One region of the Comamonas sp. 17RB genome, then DNA from elsewhere that is predicted to be linked to it. Evidence: predicted binding sites of a transcription regulator. Region 1 holds the regulator's gene; the other holds the start of a gene.
What was found. Region 1 encodes NrdR, which represses ribonucleotide reductase genes. Its sites were predicted from a motif close to CACNANATNTNGTG; they were not measured.

Region 1 (7,094 bases):
CGCCAAGGACGTTGCCGACGGATTCATTGAAATCACCCACAACGGTTTTGCCCTGCTGGGTCTGGCCGTGGCCTTTGCCGCCATCCTGCTGATCAGCCGCCCTGACCTGCGCCATTCCGGCGAGGCCCAGCTGCGCGACTGGCTGCAGGCGCGCCAGGTGGCCACGCTGGGCACGCCGGTCGAACCGGATGCCGTGGAACGTGCCACCGCCACCAACCCGACGGAGCTGCCCAAGGAGCAGGCCGCCGTGGCGTACTGGCTGAGCAAGAAGTACCGTGTGGCCGCCGAGCCGCTGGCGGTGCTGGTCTCCGAAGCCTATGAGCTGGGCGAACGCAACCAGCTCGACCCCACACTGATCCTGGCCATCATGGCCATCGAATCCAGCTTCAACCCCTTTGCCCAGAGCTCCGTCGGTGCCCAGGGCCTGATGCAGGTGATGACCCGCGTGCACACCGACAAGTACGAACACTTCGGCGGCCAGCTGGCGGCGTTCGACCCGGTGAGCAATCTGCGCGTGGGCGTGAAGGTGCTCAAGGAATGCATCGCCCGTGCCGGCTCGCTCGAAGGCGGTCTGCGCTACTACGTGGGCGCTGCCAACCTGCCCAACGATGGCGGCTACGCCTCCAAGGTGCTGGCCGAGCATGCACGCATCCGCCAGATCGCAGGCCGCCCTGCACCGGCAGCGGCCCCTGCCAAGCCGGCGCTGGTGGCCAAGGAAGCCGCGCCCAGCACCGTGGCTGCGGCCGATGTGGTGGCCGACGGCAAGCTGCTGGTCAACTGAGCCGCCCTCTGCTTTCCCCTTTTTCCAGCCGGCGCAAGCCGGCTTTTTCATGGGCGCAATGCATGGGCGCGATGCATGGGCGGTGCACGGGCTGCACAGGGCCATGCACCGCCGCTGCGGCGGCACAAACCCAGGCCCGGAGACAGGCCCTTGCGGGTCAAGCCGCAAGGGCTGCGCTGGCTCCGCTACACTAATGGGGTACGCAACTGGCGATAGGCGCGGTTTATCGAGAACCGCGCTGACGTGGAACCACGGTGTGGCGCTCCTCCCCGATGAGCACCAGACCCGACAACCACCGGGGAGCGTACCGCCCAGGCCGCGCCAACACGGAATCGCCTGACGCGTGTTTAGCCGTTCGCCTGGGCAGCCCTTGGATTCAAGGGAATATCAAGTTCACAGGACTGCCATGTTTCAACGCACCGATACCGTCGAGAAAGTCGACCCCGAACTGTTTGCCGCCATCCAGGCTGAAAACCATCGCCAGCAAGAGCACATCGAGCTGATCGCCAGCGAGAACTACTGCTCGCCCGCCGTGATGGAAGCCCAGGGCTCCCAGCTGACCAACAAGTACGCCGAAGGCTACCCCGGCAAGCGCTACTACGGCGGCTGCGAGAACGTGGACGTGGTCGAACAGCTGGCCATCGACCGCATCAAGAAGATCTTTGGCGCTGAAGCCGCCAACGTGCAACCCAATTCCGGCTCCCAGGCCAACCAGGCCGTGCTGATGGCCTTCGCCAAGCCCGGCGACACCATCATGGGCATGAGCCTGGCCGAAGGCGGTCACCTGACCCACGGCATGCCGCTGAACATGTCCGGCAAGTGGTTCAACGTGGTGTCCTACGGCCTGAACGCCGACGAAGCCATCGACTACGACAAGATGGAAGCCCTGGCGCGCGAGCACAAGCCCCGCATCATCATCGCCGGCGCTTCGGCCTACGCCCTGCGCATCGATTTCGAGCGCTTCGCCAAGATTGCCAAGGAAGTCGGCGCCATCTTCTGGGTGGACATGGCCCACTATGCCGGCCTGATCGCCGCTGGTGTGTACCCCAACCCCGTGCCCCACGCCGACGTGGTCACCACCACCACCCACAAGAGCCTGCGCGGTCCCCGTGGCGGCGTGATCCTGATGAAGGCCGAGCACGAGAAGGCCCTGAACAGCGCCATCTTCCCCGGCCTGCAAGGCGGCCCGCTGATGCACGTGATCGCCGGCAAGGCCGTTGCGTTCAAGGAAGCCCTGACCCCCGAGTTCAAGGCCTACCAGGAACAGGTGGTGAAGAACGCCAAGGTGATGGCCGACACGCTGACCGAACGAGGTCTGCGCATCGTCTCCGGTCGCACCGAAAGCCACGTGATGCTGGTGGACCTGCGTGCCAAGGGCATCACCGGCAAGGCTGCCGAAGCCGCGCTGGGTGCCGCCCACATCACCATCAACAAGAACTCCATCCCCAACGACCCGGAAAAGCCGATGGTGACCAGCGGCATCCGCGTGGGCACCCCCGCCATGACCACCCGTGGTTTCAAGGAAGAGGAAACCCGCATCACCGCCAACCTGGTGGCCGATGTGCTGGAGAACCCCACGGACGAAGCCAATCTGGCTGCCGTGCGCGCCAAGGTGGCCGCACTGACCGCCAAGTTCCCCGTCTACAGCAAGTAAGCGGCTGCCTCGCCGACGGACTGCGCCATGAAGTGCCCTTTCTGCAGCCACCCGGACACCCAGGTCGTCGAGACCCGGGTCTCCGAAGATGGCAGCTTCATTCGCCGCCGTCGGCAGTGCGGGGATTGCGCCAAGCGCTTTACCACCTACGAACGCCCGGATGTGGCCTTCCCCGCGGTGGTGAAGAAGGATGGCCGGCGCATCGACTACGACCGCAGCAAGCTGCAGGGTTCGTTCCGCCTGGCGCTGCGCAAGCGCCCGGTGCCGGCCGGCCAGGTGGATGCGGCCATGGAGCGCATCGAGGAACAGCTGCTGACCTCGGGCGTGCGCGAGCTGCCTTCGAGCCGCATCGGCGAGCTGGTGATGAACGAGCTCAAGAAGCTGGACAAGGTGGCCTATATCCGCTTTGCCAGCGTCTACCGCAGCTTTGAGGACATCGAGGACTTCAAGCACCTGGTGGACGAAGTGCGCAACTGAAGCCCTTGCGCCACCGCGCCCCGACCGGCCGCCCGCCCTGTGCGAGGCGGCTTTTTCTTGCCCGGGCCAGGGCCCGCCCCGGGATTGTTCCGCCGTTGGAACACAGTCTTCCATGCCCACACCTAGGCAAGGCAGAAAGCCCCACGTAGCATGGCGGACTGCAGCCGCCCGTACGGCGGTCTGCCTGCTCCCATGGACATCGACACCTCCACCCTTCGCACCGCCCTCACGCTCTACGCCCCCGGCGTGGTGTTTGCCAATGTGCTGCTGCAGCAACTGGGCCTGCCGATTCCGGTGCTGCCCACGCTGCTGCTGGCCGGCAGCCTGGCCGCCAGCAGCCCACGCCTGGCGCTGCTGTGGGGCACGGCCGTGCTCGCCGCCATGCTGGCCGACCGGGTCTGGTATCTGGTGGGCCGGCGCTTTGGCACCCGCGTGCTGGCGTGGCTGTGCAAGCTCTCCCTGACGCCCGACAGCTGCATCAGCCAGACCGCCGACCGCTTTGGCCACTGGGGCCCCTGGTCGCTGCTGCTGGCCAAGTTCATTCCCGGTTTTTCGGCCGTGGCCGCCCCCATGGCCGGTGTGCTGCGCATGCCCGTGCCCCGCTTCACCCTGGCCGCGGCCAGTGGTGCCGGGTTGTGGGCCGGCGTGGCACTGGGCCTGGGCTGGCTGCTGCGGCGCCAGGTGGACGCGGCCCTGGCGCTGCTGCACACCCATGGCCCGCTGCTGGCCGTGGTGGCCGTGCTGCTGCTGGGCCTGTGGCTGGGCTGGAAACTGGTGCGCCGCCAGCTGTTTCTGCGCCTGGCCGCCATGCCTTCGGTCACCGCGGTGCAGTGGTGGCAGGCCCAGACCTCGGCCCAGCCGCCGCGCCTGCTTGATCTGCGCGGCCCGGCCCTGATTGCCGAGCTGGGTCCGATCACCGAGGCCCATGCCGTCACCCTGGCCCAGCTGCCGCGGCTGGTGCGCCACTGGCCGCGCGAGACGGCCATCGTCACCCTGTGCGCCTGCCCCCACGATGCCACGGCCGCCCGCGCTGCGCAGCGGCTGCGGCGCCTGGGCTTTGTCCACGCCCGCCACCTGCAAGGCGGTTTCGAGGCCTGGCAGGCACTGCAGCCCAGCGCCTCCACCCCGACGTCCACGGCCCCGGTGCTGGCCCCGGCGGCCTCCTGAAATGCACAACGCCCCACGGCGCAGGCCGGTGGGGCGTTGGGAGCCAGCGCGAAAGCCGCTACCGCAGATTCAGGGTGCTGCGGCCGGGATGGGGTTCAGCGGCAGGCTGACATCGCCGCACTGGGCGCGGTGGCGCAGCGCATGGTCCATCACCACCAGCGCCAGCAGCGCTTCGGCAATCGGTGCCGCGCGGATGCCCACGCAGGGGTCGTGGCGGCCCTTGGTGATGACCTCGGTGCTCTGCCCGTGGATGTCGATGGATTCGCGCGGGCTGATGATGGAGCTGGTGGGCTTGATGGCGATCGCCACTTCCAGGTCCTGGCCGGTGCTGATGCCGCCCAGCACGCCGCCGGCGTTGTTGGAGCGGAAGCCTTCGGGGCTGAGCGAATCGCCGTGCTCGGTGCCGCGCTGGGCCACGCTGGCAAAGCCGGCGCCAATTTCCACGCCCTTGACGGCGTTCAGGCCCATCATCACATAGGCGATTTCAGCGTCCAGCTTGTCGTACAGCGGCTCGCCCAGACCCACCGGCATGCCGGTGGCCTGCACGCGCAGCTTGGCGCCGCAGCTGTCGCCGGCCTTGCGCAGGGCATCCATATAGTCTTCCAGCGCCTGCACATCGGCCTGAGGGGCGAAGAAGGGGTTGTGCGGCACATGCTCCCAGCTCTCGAAGGCGATGGGCAACTCGCCCAGCTGGGTCATGCAGGCACGGAATTCGGTGCCGAACTGTTCCTTGAGCCATTTCTTGGCCACGGCGCCGGCGGCCACCGTGGGCGCCGTCAGGCGGGCCGAGGAACGGCCGCCGCCGCGCGGGTCGCGCACGCCGTACTTGTGCCAGTAGGCGTAGTCGGCATGGCCGGGGCGGAAGCTCTCGGAAATGTTCGAGTAGTCCTTGCTGCGCTGGTCGGTGTTGCGAATCAGCAATGCGATCGGGGTACCGGTCGTCACCCCCTGGTAGACGCCGGAGAGGATCTCCACCGCATCGGGCTCGTTGCGCTGCGTCACATGGCGGCTGGTGCCGGGACGGCGGCGGTCCAGCTCGCTCTGGATGTCCGCCTCGCTCAGCTCCATGCCCGGCGGGCAGCCGTCGATCACGCAGCCGATGGCCGGTCCATGGGATTCACCAAAATTGGTAACGGTAAAAATAGTGCCAAGGGTATTGCCGCTCATGGGCGGCGATTATGCCCTTGCATCCGGCGCCCCCCTGGCGAGCATGGGCAGTCCCCCTGAACAGGGTTAGCATGTGCCATCCCGACGCCCTCATTCGCCCGCATGAACCAGCCCTCCGCGCCCGTGCCCGGCCCTGCCCTGCTTCAGCTTCTGGACAGCAGCGACGCCGCCTGGATCGTGACCGACACGCAGTTCCGCACCTGCCAGGTCAATGCCGGCTTCGAGCGCCTGTTCGGCTGGAGCGCCCAGGAGGCCATCGGCCAGCGCCCGCTGCAGCTGCTGCAGGCGGATCCGCAGCATGCGCCGCTGCCGGCCCATGTCCAGGAGGCTTTGGACCGCCACGGCCGCTTTTGCGGCGATGTGCAGCTGCTGCACCACGACGGCCATGCCATCTGGGTGGCGGCGGTCATCAACCGCCTGCCGCAGTCCGGGGAGGCCATGGTGTTCACCGACATCACCTTCTCCAAGCGTTTCGAGGCGCTGCAGAAACAGGCACTGGAGGACGTGGCCCATGAGCGTCCGCTGCCGCAGCTGCTGCACAGCCTGTGCCGGGACGTGGAGCGCATCGCCCCCTCCCTGGCAGTGGGCGTGCTGCAGGTGGACGAGCAAGGCTGCCTGCACCCCTTGGCCTGCCCCAGCCTGCCCCGCGCGGCGCTGGAGCGCCTGGACGGCATGCACAGCGCCCCCGACATGGGCGCCTGCAGCGCGGCGGCCTTCCTGGCCCAGCCGGTGACCGATGCCGATCTGCGCCAAAGCCCGCCACAGTTGCAGGGCCTGCAGCAGAGTCTGGTCGACGCCGGCCTGCTGGCCTGCTGGGCCTCGCCCATCTTCAACCATGACCGCCAGGTGATCGGCGTGTTCGCCCTGTATTTCCGCGAGCCGCGCAGTCCCAACGCCTTGCACCAGCGCATTGCACAGACCTGCATCCACCTGTGCACCGTGGCCATGGAACGCGAGCGTTCGCGCGAACGCATCCACCAGCTGGCCTATTACGACCCGCTGACCCAGTTGCCCAACCGCTGCATGTTCCACCGCAGCGCCACCGACGCCCTGTACGCCGCCCAGGGCCGTGCCGGCGCACTGCTGTTTGTGGACCTGGACCGTTTCAAGCTGGTCAACGACAGCCAGGGCCACGCGGCCGGGGATGCCCTGCTGTGCGAAGTGGCGCAGCGCATCCGCGCCGCGGCCCGCCCCGGCGATGTGCTGGGCCGGCTGTCCAGCGACGAATTCGCGCTGCTGCTGCCCCACTGCAGCGCTGCCGAGGCCGAAACCGTGGCCAGGCGCCTGCTCGAGTGCATCGCCGAGCCCTTCACCATTGGCGATGCCGTGAATATTCCGCACGCCAGCGTGGGCATCTGTGCCTATCCGGAAGACGGCACCGACATCCACACCCTGCTGCGCCATGCCGACCAGGCCATGTACGTGGCCAAGCAGCAGGGCCGCCAGCGCTGGCAGCGCTTCACCCCGGCCATCAACCAGTTCACCCAGGACCGCGTGGCCATGGAGCATGCGCTGCGCGCCGCCCTGCACAACGGCCAGCTGCAGCTGCACTACCAGCCCCAGGTGCTCAGCAGCCAGCCCGAGCGCCTGCACGGCGTGGAGGCGCTGGCCCGCTGGAAGCACCCGGAATGGGGCACTGTCTCGCCGCTGCGTTTCATCGCCGTGGCCGAGGACGCCGGCATGATCCAGGAGTTCACCAGCTGGGTGATGGAATCCGCCTGCCGCCAGCTGGCCGCATGGCGTGCAGACCAGGTGGAGGTACCCCAGGTGGCTATCAACCTGTCCACCAAGAATTTCCATGAACCGCAGTTCGCCCAGTCCGTGGCCGATGTGCTGCGCCGCTACGGT
Region 2 (7,094 bases), on a different contig from region 1:
CAGGCGGCACATGGGCGCGTTGCATTCCGCCGCCGCCGGGGGCATGTCACCCCCGAGGGCCTCGCCCGCTCTGGCGTCTGGCGCCAAAGCGGGGGTGCACCGAGCGCTGGGCGCCCGGTGCACCGGGAGGCGCCTTCCGTTACTGGCAGGCCTCGCAGCCGGGGTCGTCGATCGCGCAGAACTTGATGTCGGTGGCCGGTGCCTGCTGGGCACGGGCGGCGGCTGCGGCCTTTTCCAGCGCACTCATGGAAGCCATGGCGGCAGGGGCGTTGGCCGACACGGCATTCAGCACACGGCTTTGGACCGTGGACTTCTCCACGTGGGTGGCGCTGATGGTGCGCAGGTAGTAGGTGGTCTTCAGACCACGCTGCCAAGCCAGCAGGTAGGTATCGTGCAACTTCTTGCCGGATGCGCCCGCCATGTAGATGTTCAGGCTCTGGGCCTGGTCGATCCACTTCTGGCGGCGGCTGGCAGCCTCCACCAGCCACTGCGGTTCCACTTCGAAGGCGGTGGCGTACAGCTGCTTGAGGTCGTGCGGCACGCGCTCGATGGGGCGCAGCGAACCGTCAAAGTGCTTCAGGTCCATGACCATCACTTCGTCCCACAGGCCTAGCTTCTTCAGGTCACGCACCAGGAACTGGTTGATGACGGTGAATTCGCCGGACAGGTTGGACTTGACCGACAGATTGCCGAACGAGGGCTCGATGGAGGCGTCTACCCCCACGATGTTGGAGATGGTGGCCGTGGGCGCAATGGCCACGCAGTTGGAGTTGCGCATGCCGTCGGCCTGGATCTTGGCGCGCAGCGCTTCCCAGTCCAGACGCACGGTGCGGTCCACGTCCACATAACCGCCGCGTTCCTTTTCCAGCAGGTTCAGCGAATCCAGCGGCAGGATGCCCTGCGACCACAGCGAGCCCTGGTAGCTGGAGTAGGTGCCGCGTTCCTTGGCCAGCTCGGTCGATGCCCAGTAGGCGTAGTAGCAGACCGCTTCCATGGCGGCGTCGGCAAACTCCACGGCAGCTTGGCTGGCGTAGGGGGTGCGCATTTCATACAGCGCATCCTGGAAGGCCATGATGCCCATGCCCACCGGGCGGTGGCGCATGTTGGAGTCGCGGGCCTTGTCCACGGCGTAGTAGTTGATGTCGATCACGTTGTCCAGCATGCGCATGGCCGTGGTGATGGTCTTGCGCAGCTTGGCGTGGTCGATGGCGCCGTTGGTGATGTGGCGTGCCAGGTTCACGGAGCCCAGGTTGCAGACGGCGGTTTCGCTGTCGCTGGTGTTCAGCGTGATTTCCGTGCACAGGTTGGAAGAGTGCACCACGCCCACATGCTGCTGGGGCGAACGGATGTTGCAAGGGTCCTTGAACGTGATCCAGGGGTGGCCGGTCTCGAACAGCATGGACAGCATCTTGCGCCACACATCCACGGCGGGCACGCGCTTGAACAGCGTGATCTCGCCGGTCTGGGTCTTGGCTTCGTAGGCGGTGTAGGCCTTCTCGAACGCCTGGCCGAACAGGTCGTGCAGCTCGGGCACATCGGAAGGCGAGAACAGGGTCCATTCGCCGTTTTCCACCACGCGCTTCATGAACAGGTCGGGAATCCAGTTCGCCGTGTTCATGTCGTGGGTGCGGCGGCGGTCATCGCCGGTGTTCTTGCGCAGTTCCAGGAATTCTTCGATGTCCAGGTGCCAGGTTTCCAGGTAGGCGCAGACAGCGCCCTTGCGCTTGCCGCCCTGGTTCACCGCCACCGCCGTGTCGTTGACCACCTTCAGGAAAGGCACCACGCCTTGCGATTCGCCGTTCGTGCCCTTGATGCGGGCGCCCAGGGCGCGCACATTGGTCCAGTCGTTGCCCAGGCCGCCGGCAAACTTGGACAGCAGCGCGTTTTCCTTGATGGCGTCGTAGATGCCGCCCAGGTCGTCGGACACGGTGGTCAGGTAGCAGCTCGACAGCTGCGAACGCAGCGTGCCGCTGTTGAACAGCGTGGGCGTGGAAGACATGAAGTCGAACGAGCTCAGCAGTTCGTAGAACTCGATGGCGCGGGCGTCGCGGTCGGACTCCTGCAGCGCCAGGCCCATGGCCACACGCATGAAGAAGCTCTGCGGCAGCTCGATGCGCGTCTTGCGCACGTGCAGGAAGTAGCGGTCGTACAGCGTCTGCAAACCCAGGTAGTCGAACTGCTGGTCGCGCTCGGCCTTCAGTGCCTTGCCCAGGCGGGGCAGGTCGAACTTCAGCAGCTCGGGGTTGAGCAGCTCGTTGTCCACGCCCTTCTGGATGAAGCCGGGGAAGTAGTCGGCATAGGCCGCGTCCATGTCGGCCGGCTGCACATCGCGGCCCATGACTTCGCGCACGATGGTGTGCAGCAGCAGGCGGGCGGTGACATAGGTGTAGTCGGGATCGGTCTCGATCAGGGTGCGGGCGGCCAGGATGGCGGCCTTGTAGACCTCGGCCAGCGGCACGCCGTCGTACAGATTGCGCAGCGTCTCGCTCAGGATGGGCGCGGCGGAGATATCGGGGTTCAGGTTGCGGCAGGCGGCTTCAAACAGGGCCTGCAGGCGTTCCTGGTCCAGCGGCTGGCGCTGACCGTTGTCGGTCACGTGCAGCGTGGGCTTGGGGGCTGCGGCGGCTGCGGCTTCTTCCTCGGCCTTCTTCTTGGCGGCGGCGCGTTCCTGGTTGCGGGCTTCGCGGTACAGCACATAGGCGCGGGCCACATCCTGGTGACCGCCACGCATCAGACCCAGTTCCACATGGTCCTGGATGTCTTCAATGTGGAAGGTGCCGCCGCCTGGACGCGAACGCACCAGGGCGCGGATCACGGCGTGGGTCAGGCTGTCGACGGTTTCGCGCACGCTGGCGGACGCAGCGCCCTGGGCGCCGCGCACGGCCAGGAAGGCCTTGGTGGCGGCGGTGGCGATTTTCTGCGGAGCAAAAGGCACGACATCGCCACTGCGGCGGATCACCTGGTAGGTCTCCAGCGCTACCTGGGTGGTCGTGGGCTGGTCGGCAGACAGGGTATTCGGTGCGTCTTGCATGGGTTCCTCTTGATTGGGATGGCGGGGCCGACGGCTGTGGGGCCCTGCGTCTGAATGCGGTAGTTGCAACAAGATGTTACACACTAGATGTAGTGTTCGATCGATTGCCGAGCACTAGGGGTAGTGTACTGCGCAGGCCTATGCTGCCAAGCCGGAAGCGGGAAAAAATCTGTGGCGCCAGGGGCTTGACACGCGGGCAGCGCCCGCCCGCTGGTGCTTTGCCGGCGAAAGTCCGCAAGCCATGCGGGGTGGCAGGCCATGGCGCCGGGCAATGGCGCACCGGCATTGTGTGCACCGGTGGTCCGGGGGCGTGTCTGCCGCTCGGGCGTCGCGTTTTGGCTGCAGCCTGTGGTCAATGGGGATTGACGCAGCGCATGGGGGCGAAAGTCTGCCCACCCATGCCCTCACGGCGCGCTGTGGCAGGGGTGTGGGTACGCACCAAGCAGAAGGAGAAGGCGCCGTGGCGGGCGGTGCGCGGCATGGGCTCAGCGCAATGACCTTGCTGGCGGCGTGGAACGCACGCGGGGGGCTAGGCCGGCGGAAACTGCCAATCCGGGTGGCGGGCCTGCAAGGGGTGCTGCAGGCGCGGCCAGTCAAAACCGGGGCCGGGGTCCTGCTTGCGGCCGGGGGCAATGTGCTCGTGGCCGGCGATGTGCTGCAGCGGGTAATGCTGGCCAATGGCTTCGCTCAGCTGCAGCAGGCTGGTGTACTGGGCGTCTTCAAAGCCCAGGCCTTCCAGGCCTTCGAGCTCGATGCCGATGGAGTCGTCATTGCAGTTGCCGCGCCCGCGCCAGCTGGACTGGCCGGCATGCCAGGCGCGCGCGTCGGCACTGACAAACTGCCAGATCTGGCCGGTGCGCTCGATGAAGAAATGCGAGGACACCTCCAGCCCGCGAATGCCCTGGAAGTAGGGGTGGGCGTCCCAGTCCAGCTGGTTGGTGAACAGCTGCTGCACGCAGCCGGTGCCGAACTGGCCTGGCGGCAGGCTGATGGAATGCACCACCAGCAGATCGATCTGCGCCTGGGCAGGGCGGGGGCCGAAATTGGGCGAAGGCAGGTGGCGCACGCCGGACAGCCAGCCGTCACGCCACACAGGCGGGTCAAAGTCCATGGGAAGAAGGGTCTGCCGCTTAGGGCGCCAGGGGAGTCTGCAAACGGTTCACACGATAGCGCATTTGCTGCTGCCGCAGACCGGGGCGGGACGCCGCTGCCAGGCAGTGGCGGGAAGCCCCGTTCCGGTCGCCAGATGCAGGTCCTGGTGTTCGCAGGTTCAGGGGCGGGGGCCGAGCTTGCGGTGCGCCTCGCAGCAGTAGGACTGCTGCTGTGCATCGTTCAGGGCATCGCGTTGCGGCAGGTGCAGGCCGCAGTGGGCGCAGGCCACCATGGGCTGGGGCGGCGCGAGCGTGGGCTGGGACGGTGGCGCCGGGGGGCGCAGCGACTGGCGCTGCTTCTTCCAATACAGATAGAACACCGCCACCACGGCGATCACCAGCAGGTATTTCATTGCAAGCGCCCCAGCACCACTTCCAGCACGAAGCGCGAACCCACATAGCCCAGCAGCAGCAGCAGCGCGCCGGCATAGATCATGCGCACCGCATGGTTGCCGCGCCAGCCAAAGCGGCCGCGGCCCACCAGCAGCACGGCAAACACCAGCCAGCTCAGCAGGGAAAAGATTTCCTTGTGGCCCCAGCGCCAGGCGTGGCCGTAGAGCTGTTCACCAAACAGCCAGCCGGCCAGCAGCGTGGCCGTCAGCAGGATGAAGCCGGCCGTCACAAAGCGGAAGGTCAGCCGCTCCAGCAGCAGCAGCGGCATGCCGCTGTCGGATTCGGCGCCGGTGCGCATGCGCTGCTCGGCCTGGCTCATCAGCGCGCCGTGCACCACGGCGGCGGCAAACAGCCCATAGCAGGCAATGCCCAGCGCCAGGTGCAGCGGCAACCAGGCCGAGGCCTGGACATGCAGCGGGTGGCCTGGAAACACCAGGGCCAGGGCCACCGTGACCGCGCCCAGTGCGGCCAGCACCCAGCGGGCCCGCATCTGGGGAAAGAGCTGCTGCTCCACGGCGTACACCGTCAGCATCAGCCAGGCCGTGATGGACAGTGCCGGTGCAAAGCCAAAATGGGGCGGGCTGTTCAGCAGGGTGAAGACCAGCGCCAGGCCGTGCAGCACCCAGGCGCAACGCAGGGCCAGCCGGGCCTTGGCAGGCGTGAGGTGGCGTATGCCCAGCGCGGGCACGGCATAGGCCAGGATGGCGGCCATGGACATGCCCCAGCCAGGCAAGGAAGAAGGGGTCGGAACCATATCTGGATGATAGCCGTCGGCGTAGCTGCTGCGCCGCTGTGCGGGCGCAAGTCAGCATCAGAAATGCGGCCAAGCGCCGCAGAAAACCACAGTTTGTCTGCCGGGCGGGGGCCGGGCACCGGCGCATATGGGCTTCCGGGCAGGCGCCATGCCGCCCCGGGCGGCTGCGGCGTTCCCCTGCGCGCGGCAGCGCAGGGGTGGGGCATGTAAAATTGGTGCTTACGCCCGGGGGCGCACGCGCGTCCACCTCCTTTGTCGCTGGCTGGACCTGCGGCAACCGATATTTCCCCGGCCCTGCTGTGCAGGCACCTAGCCTGCCTTGGCAGCAGCACGACCCACTCTTCCCCGGAACAGACAGCTATGGCATCCGCACTCACCGACAAACTCTCGCGACTCGTCAAGGAGATGCGGGGCCAGGCCCGCATCACCGAATCCAATGTGCAGGACATGCTGCGCGAAGTGCGCATGGCCCTGCTGGAAGCCGACGTGGCCCTGCCTGTGGTGCGCGACTTCATCGCCCGGGTCAAGGAAAAGGCGCTGGGCCAGGAGGTGCTGGGCAGTCTGAAGCCCGGTCAGGCCCTGGTGGGCATCGTGAATGCCGAACTCTCCGCCACCATGGGCGAGGGTGTGGCCGACATCAACCTGAATGCCCAGCCTCCCGCCATCATCCTGATGGCCGGCCTGCAAGGTGCCGGTAAAACCACCACCACGGCCAAACTGGCCAAGCACCTGATCGAGAAGCGCAAGAAGAAGGTGCTGACGGTCTCGGGTGACGTGTACCGCCCTGCGGCGATCGAACAGCTCAAGACCGTCACCGCCCAGGCCGGCGCCGAATGGTTCCCCTCCACGCCCGACCAGAAGCCGCACGACATTGCCGTGGCCGCGCTGGACTACGCCAAGAAGCATTTCTTCGACGTGCTGCTGGTGGACACGGCCGGCCGCCTGGCCATCGACGAGCTGTTGATGGCCGAAATCAAGGACCTGCATGCCACCTTGAAGCCGGTGGAAACCCTGTTCGTGGTCGATGCCATGCAGGGCCAGGATGCGATCAACACCGCCAAGGCCTTCAAGGAAGCGCTGCCGCTGACCGGTATCGTGCTGACCAAGCTGGACGGTGACTCGCGCGGTGGTGCCGCCCTGTCGGTGCGCCAGATCACCGGTGCGCCCATCAAGTTTGCCGGTGTGTCGGAAAAGATCGACGGCCTGGAAGTGTTCGATGCCGACCGCCACGCCCAGCGTGTGTTGGGCATGGGGGACATCGTGGCCCTGGTGGAGCAGGTCACCAAGGGCGTGGACATGGAGGCCGCGCAGAAGCTGGCCGAAAAGGTCAAGAGTGGCGACGGGTTTGACCTGAACGACTTTCTGGCCCAGATCCAGCAGATGAAGCAGATGGGCGGTCTGTCCACGCTGATGGACAAGCTGCCTTCCGAGCTGACCGCCAAGGCCGGTGCCGTGGACATGGACAAGGCCGAGCGCGAAATCAAGCGCAAGGAAGGCATCATCTGCTCCATGACCGCCAAGGAGCGCAAAAAGCCCGAAATCATCAAGGCCACCCGCAAGAAGCGCATTGCCGACGGCGCAGGTGTGCAGGTGCAGGAAGTCAACCGCCTGCTCAAGGAGTTCGAGCAGATGCAGACCATGATGAAGAAGATGAAGGGCGGCGGCCTGATGAAGATGATGAAGAAGATGGGTGGCATGAAAGCCATGAAGGGCATGATGGGTGGCGGCGGCATGCCCAAGCTGCCGTTCTGAGCCTTCTTGGCTG

Region 2: the regulator NrdR is predicted to act here: its motif matches at 3,113-3,126, upstream of QM470_RS05710 (ribonucleoside-diphosphate reductase subunit alpha).

What each region holds. Positions count from the first base shown of each region.
Region 1 is NZ_JASHHY010000005.1:47,876-54,969, reverse strand. It holds gene QM470_RS10395 (lytic transglycosylase domain-containing protein) at 1-781, shown strand, start outside; ZMP/ZTP riboswitch at 974-1,153, shown strand; gene glyA (serine hydroxymethyltransferase) at 1,188-2,435, shown strand; gene nrdR (transcriptional regulator NrdR) at 2,463-2,912, shown strand; gene QM470_RS10380 (VTT domain-containing protein) at 3,105-4,079, shown strand; gene aroC (chorismate synthase) at 4,149-5,246, opposite strand; gene QM470_RS10370 (sensor domain-containing protein) at 5,349-7,094, shown strand, end outside.
Region 2 is NZ_JASHHY010000002.1:551,247-558,340, reverse strand. It holds gene QM470_RS05710 (ribonucleoside-diphosphate reductase subunit alpha) at 140-3,031, opposite strand; gene ampD (1,6-anhydro-N-acetylmuramyl-L-alanine amidase AmpD) at 3,561-4,142, opposite strand; gene QM470_RS05700 (PP0621 family protein) at 4,302-4,535, opposite strand; gene QM470_RS05695 (cytochrome C assembly family protein) at 4,532-5,329, opposite strand; gene ffh (signal recognition particle protein) at 5,690-7,081, shown strand.